2 regions of the Streptomyces sp. NPDC043870 genome follow, and region 2 is predicted to be linked to the other one. Evidence: riboswitches for the same ligand, from Rfam matches in the RefSeq annotation. Region 2 holds a riboswitch; the other holds the start of a gene.
The links. Region 2 has a riboswitch for S-adenosylmethionine ahead of AC0699_RS32785 (aminotransferase class V-fold PLP-dependent enzyme). Riboswitches for the same ligand answer to the same signal wherever they lie in the genome.
Positions count from the first base shown of each region.

Region 1: linked by a shared signal. The riboswitch ahead of thrC (threonine synthase) and the one ahead of AC0699_RS32785 (aminotransferase class V-fold PLP-dependent enzyme) in region 2 are both predicted to bind S-adenosylmethionine.

Region 1 is NZ_JBWKDT010000012.1:128,994-132,232, reverse strand. It holds gene AC0699_RS17775 (MoaD/ThiS family protein) at 1-124, opposite strand, end outside; gene thrC (threonine synthase) at 121-1,407, opposite strand; SAM riboswitch class I at 1,425-1,580, opposite strand; gene AC0699_RS17765 (glucosyl-3-phosphoglycerate synthase) at 1,698-2,693, shown strand; gene AC0699_RS17760 (DUF7927 domain-containing protein) at 2,776-3,239, shown strand, end outside.
Region 2 is NZ_JBWKDT010000041.1:26,276-29,514, reverse strand. It holds gene AC0699_RS32785 (aminotransferase class V-fold PLP-dependent enzyme) at 134-1,561, opposite strand; SAM riboswitch class IV at 1,766-1,883, opposite strand; gene trpD (anthranilate phosphoribosyltransferase) at 2,086-3,150, opposite strand.

The DNA.
Region 1 (3,239 bases), on a different contig from region 2:
TGCCCGCGTGGTTCTTCTCCAGGTCGGCGATGACTTCGGCGAGGGTCGCGCCCTCCGCCGGGACCTCGGCCTGGCCACCGGTGTAGGTGCGGAGGATGGTGGGGATGCGGACGTTGACGCTCATGCGAGGCCAGCCTCTCGGAAAGAGTCCAGGTTGGGGCGGATGACAGCGGACATACCCGTCGTGGGGGCCACCGCGTCGAGGGTCTTCAGGCCGTCACCCGTGTTGACGACGACCGTGGTGAGGGACGGGTCGATGACGCCTGCCTCGATCAGCTTCTTCGCCACGCCGAGCGTCGTGCCGCCGGCGGTCTCCGTGAAGATGCCCTCCGTGCGGGCCAGCAGCTTGATCGCGTCCACGATCTGCTCGTCGGTGACGTCCTCGACGGCTCCGCCGGTGCGCCGGCAGATGTCCAGGACGTACGGGCCGTCGGCCGGGTTGCCGATCGCCAGGGACTTCGCGATGGTGTCGGGCTTCTGCGGCTTGACCACGTCGTGGCCGGCCTTGAAGGCCACGGACACCGGGGAGCAGCCCTCGGCCTGGGCGCCGAAGATCTTGTAGGGCTTGTCCTCGACGAGGCCCAGCTTGATCAGCTCCTGCAGGCCCTTGTCGATCTTGGTGAGCTGGGAGCCGGAGGCGATGGGGATGACGATCTGGTCGGGGATCCGCCAGCCGAGCTGCTCGCAGATCTCGTACGCGAGCGTCTTCGACCCCTCGCCGTAGTACGGACGCAGATTGACGTTGACGAAGCCCCAGCCCTCGCCCGCCGGGTCGCCGATGAGCTCGGAGCAGAAGCGGTTGACGTCGTCGTAGTTGCCCTCGATACCGACGAGCTCCCCGCCGTAGACCGCGGCCATGATGACCTTGCCCTGCTCCAGGTCGTGCGGGATGAACACGCAGGAGCGGAAGCCGGCCCGGGCCGCGGCGGCGCCGACCGCACCCGCCAGGTTGCCGGTGGAGGAGCAGGAGAGCGTGGTGAAGCCGAAGGCGCGGGCGGCCTCCAGGGCCTGGGCGACGACCCGGTCCTTGAAGGAGTGGGTCGGGTTGCCGGAGTCGTCCTTGACGAAGAGCTTGCCGGTGTCGACGCCCAGCTCGCGGGCGAGGTTGTCGGCCTTGACGAGCTTGGTCCAGCCCGGGTTCAGGTTCGGCTTGCTCGCCACGTCGGCGGGGACGGGGAGCAGCGGCGCATAGCGCCAGATGTTCTCGGGACCGTTCTCGATCCGCTTGCGCAGGGCTTCCGGGTCGCCGCTCGGCAGGTCGTACGCGACTTCGAGCGGCCCGAAACAGATCTCGCAGGCGAAGATCGGGCCGAGCGCGAACCGCTCGCCGCATTCGCGGCAGGAGAGCCCGGAGGCGGGGCCGAGATCAACAGAGTGGGTGGTGGTGGCAACGGTCTGCACAGCCATGGAGGCGAGGCCCTTTCTCCTCATCTTCCTCGCGGCGCATCTCGCCACGAGACGGAATTGGCACCTTCCCTAGCCGGGGCCTCGCGCGAGTGTCGTATGACGTGCGACGAGAACCGGCTGGAGGGTTGCCGGGGCTTCAACGGGCCGTGTCCCTCTGCCCCTCTGGATGAGCGGTATTCGATTGTTCGCGAGAGGACCCCCGACATGCGACGGCCGTTCGCGTTGTTCAAGACTGTAACCGAACCCCCGGACGCTTGAGATGGTCGTCCGATCCGCGAGATGGAGATCAAGTGCTGGAAGAGGTGGAGCGCTGGCTGGCCCGGCGGTCCTGGTCGGTGGCGGACCGCCCCTTGGACCAGCTGCTGGCCGCCAAGAAGAGCATCACGGTCAGCGTGGTGCTCCCTGCTCTGAACGAGGAGCCGACGGTCGGGGAGATCGTCGCCGTGATCCGGCGCGAGCTGATGTCGGAGGCGGTCCCGCTCGTGGACGAGCTGGTGGTCGTCGACTCGGGGTCGACGGACCGTACCGCCGAGGTGGCCGCGGCGGCCGGGGCGCGCGTGGTGCACCGGGACGCGATACTCCCGCGCATACCGGCGCTGCCCGGCAAGGGCGAGGTGCTGTGGCGCTCGCTGCTGGTGACCGGCGGCGACATCGTCTGCTTCGTGGACGCGGACCTGAGGGAGTTCTCCGCGGACTTCGTCTCCGGGATCGTCGGCCCGCTGCTGACCGAGCCGGACGTGCAGTTCGTGAAGGCGATGTACGAGCGGCCGCTCGGGACCACCGATGCCGACGCGCTCGCCTCCGGCAGGACCGGGCAGGGCGGCCGGGTGACGGAGCTGGTGGCGCGTCCGCTGCTCAATCTGCACTGGCCACAGCTGGCCGGGTTCGTCCAGCCGCTCGGCGGTGAGTACGCGGCGCGGCGCTCGCTGCTGGAGCGGCTGCCGTTCCCGGTGGGGTACGGGGTGGAGCTCGGGCTGCTGGTGGACGCGCTGCACACGGTGGGCCTGGACGCGCTGGCGCAGGTGGACGTGGGCGTACGGCTGCACCGGCACCAGGACAGCCAGGCGCTGGGCCGGATGGCGGCGGCGATCTACCGTACGGCCCAACTGCGGCTGTCCCGGGGCCACCTGGTGCGTCCGGCGCTGACCCAGTTCGAGCGCGGCGAGGACGGGTTCGTACCGCGGACCCATCCGGTGGACACCGAGGAGCGGCCGCCGATGATGGAAATCCCCGAGTACGCGGAGTATGCGAAGCGGGCCGGGCGGCGTAACACGGGCGCGGCGTAGCCGGCACAGTCGGTCGTATTGTCTAAATTTCGCATTTATGGGCTGTACGAGACTCATGGGCGCTTGGCGCCAGAACTCCAGGTTGCCCCGTTTCGTCGGGGCCCTGACGGTCATCGCGGCCGTCACCACCGTCTCGACCGGAATGGCCGGGCCGACCGCTCCGCTCTCCCCCGGCCGGGCCGTCACCGACAGCGGTTCCTCCTTCGAGAAGCGCTACGAAGCCTCGCTGTACGGCGACTTCACCACCATCGGCAACACCGTGCTCGGCTGTCCGGAGGCACCCGGCGACATGGCCGCCCGGTGCGCGCTCGCCGCCGCCGGGCAGAACGAGGACGGCAACAGCAGCTTCGACCTGCGGCGGCTCAACACCGCCGGGATGTCGCCCGACCACGGTTCGAGCACCGGCCAGGTCCGCATCCCGCCGGGTGCGCGCGTCGTGTACGCGCGGCTGTTCTGGGGCGGCAACGACGGTACGTACCGCACCGCGGGGGGTGCCACACTGGCGCGCTGCGAGGGCTCGGGCGCCGACGCCGCCCTGTCGCCCGG
Region 2 (3,239 bases):
CGCCCGGAGGGACATCCCGTCGGCAGCCGGCACGGTGCGCGCGAAGCGCTCGGCCGCGCCGGCGAATTCCTCGCCGACGCGGCCGAGCGCGTCATGAGCACGGTCCTGCTGGGGACGGGACTCGCCCCGCGTCTCAGACCGCGGGCACGCACCTGCCGTCCTCGGTGCGGTAGTTCCACTTCGCACCGTCGCGCACGAGTTCCTTCACGGCCCGTACGAAGCGCTCGACATGCTCGTCCGGCGTGCCGGCGCCGAAGCTGACCCGGATCGCGTTCAGCGAGGGCCGGCCCGGCTCGGCCTCCGGCGCACCGCACTCGCCCGGGTCCTGCGGGTCGCTGCCGAGCAGGGTGCGGACCAGCGGATGGGCGCAGAAGAGTCCGTCCCGTACGCCGATGCCGTACTCGGCGGACAGCGCGGCGGCGAAGTGCGAGCTGTTCCAGCCCTCCACGACGAAGGAGATGACACCGACGCGCGGTGCGTCGTCGCCGAACAGCGAGAGGATCGTGACCTCCGGCACCTCCGCCAGGCCCTCGCGGACCTTCCCGATCAGATGGCGCTCGCGCGCGACGAGCGCGTCGAAACCGGCTTCCGTCAGCGCCTTGCACGCGGACGCGATCGAGTAGACGCCGATGACGTTCGGCGAACCGGCCTCGTGGCGGGCGGCGGTGGTGTGCCAGTCCACTTCCACCCCACCGTCGTTGCGGCGCGCGACCTTCTTCGAGGCACCGCCACCGGCCAGGTACGGCTCCGCCTTCTGCAGCCAGTCCGCGCGCCCGGCGAGCACACCCGACCCGAACGGGGCGTACAGCTTGTGCCCGGAGAAGGCGACCCAGTCGACGTCCAGGTCCTTCACCGAGACGGGGTGGTGCGGCGCGAGCTGCGCGGCGTCCAGCACGACGCGCGCGCCGTGGGCGTGGGCGGCGGCCGTGAGTTCGCGTACCGGCCAGAGCTCCCCGGTGACATTGGACGCGCCGGTCACGCAGACCAGCGCGGGGCCGTAGGGGTCGCGGTCGGCGAGGGCCAGCTCCAGGGTCCGCACCGCCTCGCCCGGCGTGCGCGGCGCGTCGAGGTACGTCACGCGGGCGTCCCTCCACGGCAGCAGCGAGGCGTGGTGCTCGGTCTCGAAGACGAACACCTGGCAGTCGGCGGGGAGTACGGCGGCCAGCAGGTTGAGCGAGTCGGTGGTCGAGCGGGTGAAGACGACCTGGTCACCGTCCCGGCAGTCGAGGAACTCGTGCACCGCCACGCGGCTGTTCTCGAACAGGTCCGTGGAGAGCTGCGAGAGGTACCCGGCGCCGCGGTGCACGCTGCCGTAGTACGGGGCGTACGCGGCCACGTCGTCCCACACCCGCTGCAGCGCCGGCGCGCTCGCCGCGTAGTCGAGGGCGGCATACGTGACCTCGCCACCGGTCACGAGCGGCACGGTGACGTCCCGGCCGAGTACAGGCAGCGGGGCGGCACAGCAGGGGTCGGCGTCGGTGGCGACGGCAGCGGTGGTGGCGGCGGTGACAGTGGCGGTGGCAGTGACGGTGGCTTCGGCGGTGTTCGGGCATGCGGACATGGCGGTATCTCCCGGCAGGAAAAGGCGAATCGGCTTCAAGAACCCGTGCGGCAGCCGCCCAACCGGCGCTCCGCATACGGGGGTTGCCTCGACGCACGGCCGTCACCGTACGGAGGGAATTGAAGTGAGGGGCTTCGCGCCCTATCGCATTCGCTTGCTCACGAGACTGCTCCCTTGAGGACCAGGACCCCAGGGGTTGCAAGGGGTCCGCGCTTGCCGCGGACCTCGCTGCCCACGGCCTGGTCTTCACCCGGGGCACCCCGCCACGGACGGAGGGTTGCCGGACAGCGGGCCGGGGCCGTAGTCGCTGTCACTCATGACCTGTCGCGAAGCTATGCCAGCCGGTCGCCCCCGCGCAACTCGTGTCCGGATACCGGGACGTCGCTCGCCCGCGACTCCACCGCGGCTTCCCGGCAGCTCTTCACGGCCCCACAGCTCCGCACGATGTCCGCACAACGCCTGCACGCAAAGGTGCGGGGCCCGTGCCCGCACAGACCCCGCACCAGCACGCCCACCGGGGGGCGTTACGCGTTGCTCGCCGCCACCCAGCGGTCCAGCGCCTGCTTCGCCGCCCCGGAGTCGATGGACTCCGCGGCCTTCGCGATCCCGGCCCGGAGTTGCTCCACCAGAGTGCCCCCGCCCGGGTCCAGCGCGGCCAGCGCCGCCGCCGAGTTGAGCAGGACCGCGTCCCGCACCGGGCCGGACTCACCGGCGAGGAGCCGGCGGGCGACATCCGCGTTGTACGAGGCGTCCGCGCCGCGCAGCGCTTCGACCGGGACCAGCTCGATGCCCACGTCCCGGGGGTCGAAGGCCTCCTCGCGCACCGCGCCGTCCCGGACGACCCACACCCGGGACGTCGCGGTCGTGGTGAGCTCGTCCAAGCCGTCGTCACCGCGGAAGACCAGCGCGCTGGATCCCCGTTCGGCGAGCACTCCGGCCATGATCGGCGCCATCCGGGCATCGGCGACGCCCGTGGCCTGGGCCTTCACCCGGGCGGGGTTGGTGAGCGGACCCAGGAAGTTGAACGTCGTACGGATTCCGAGCTCCTTGCGCGCCGCGGCCACATGCCGCAGCGCGGGGTGGAACTTCACGGCGAAGCAGAAGGTGATCCCCGCTTCCTCCGCGACCTCGGCCACCCGCTCCGGCGTCAGCTCCAGATTGACGCCGAGCTTCTCCAGGACGTCCGAGGCGCCGCTCGCACTGGACGCGGCACGGTTGCCGTGCTTGACCACCTTCGCGCCGGTGCCGGCCACCACGATCGCGGACATCGTCGAGATGTTGACGGTCTTCGCGCCGTCGCCGCCGGTGCCCACGATGTCGACGGTCGCCCCGGGGACGTCGATCACCCGGGCGTGGGCGTACATCGTCCGTACGAGACCGGAGATCTCCTCGACCGTCTCGCCCTTGGCCCGCAGCGCGACGGCGAACCCGGCGATCTGCGCGTCGGTGGCCTCGCCCCGCAGAATCCGGTCCATGGCCCACGCGGTGGCTTCCGCGCTCTGGTCGCGGCCGTACAGCAGGGAGTCCAGTACCCCGGGCCAGGAAAGGCCCGCCGCGGTAGTGCCTCCTGCGGGGGTCACAGCGCTCATGGTCGCTCCTGGGTCCGTACGTATAGGAATGCCACCACCCTATCGAGCGCAGGGGACGGCAAAGAGCCCCGTCCATCGAGTGGACGGGG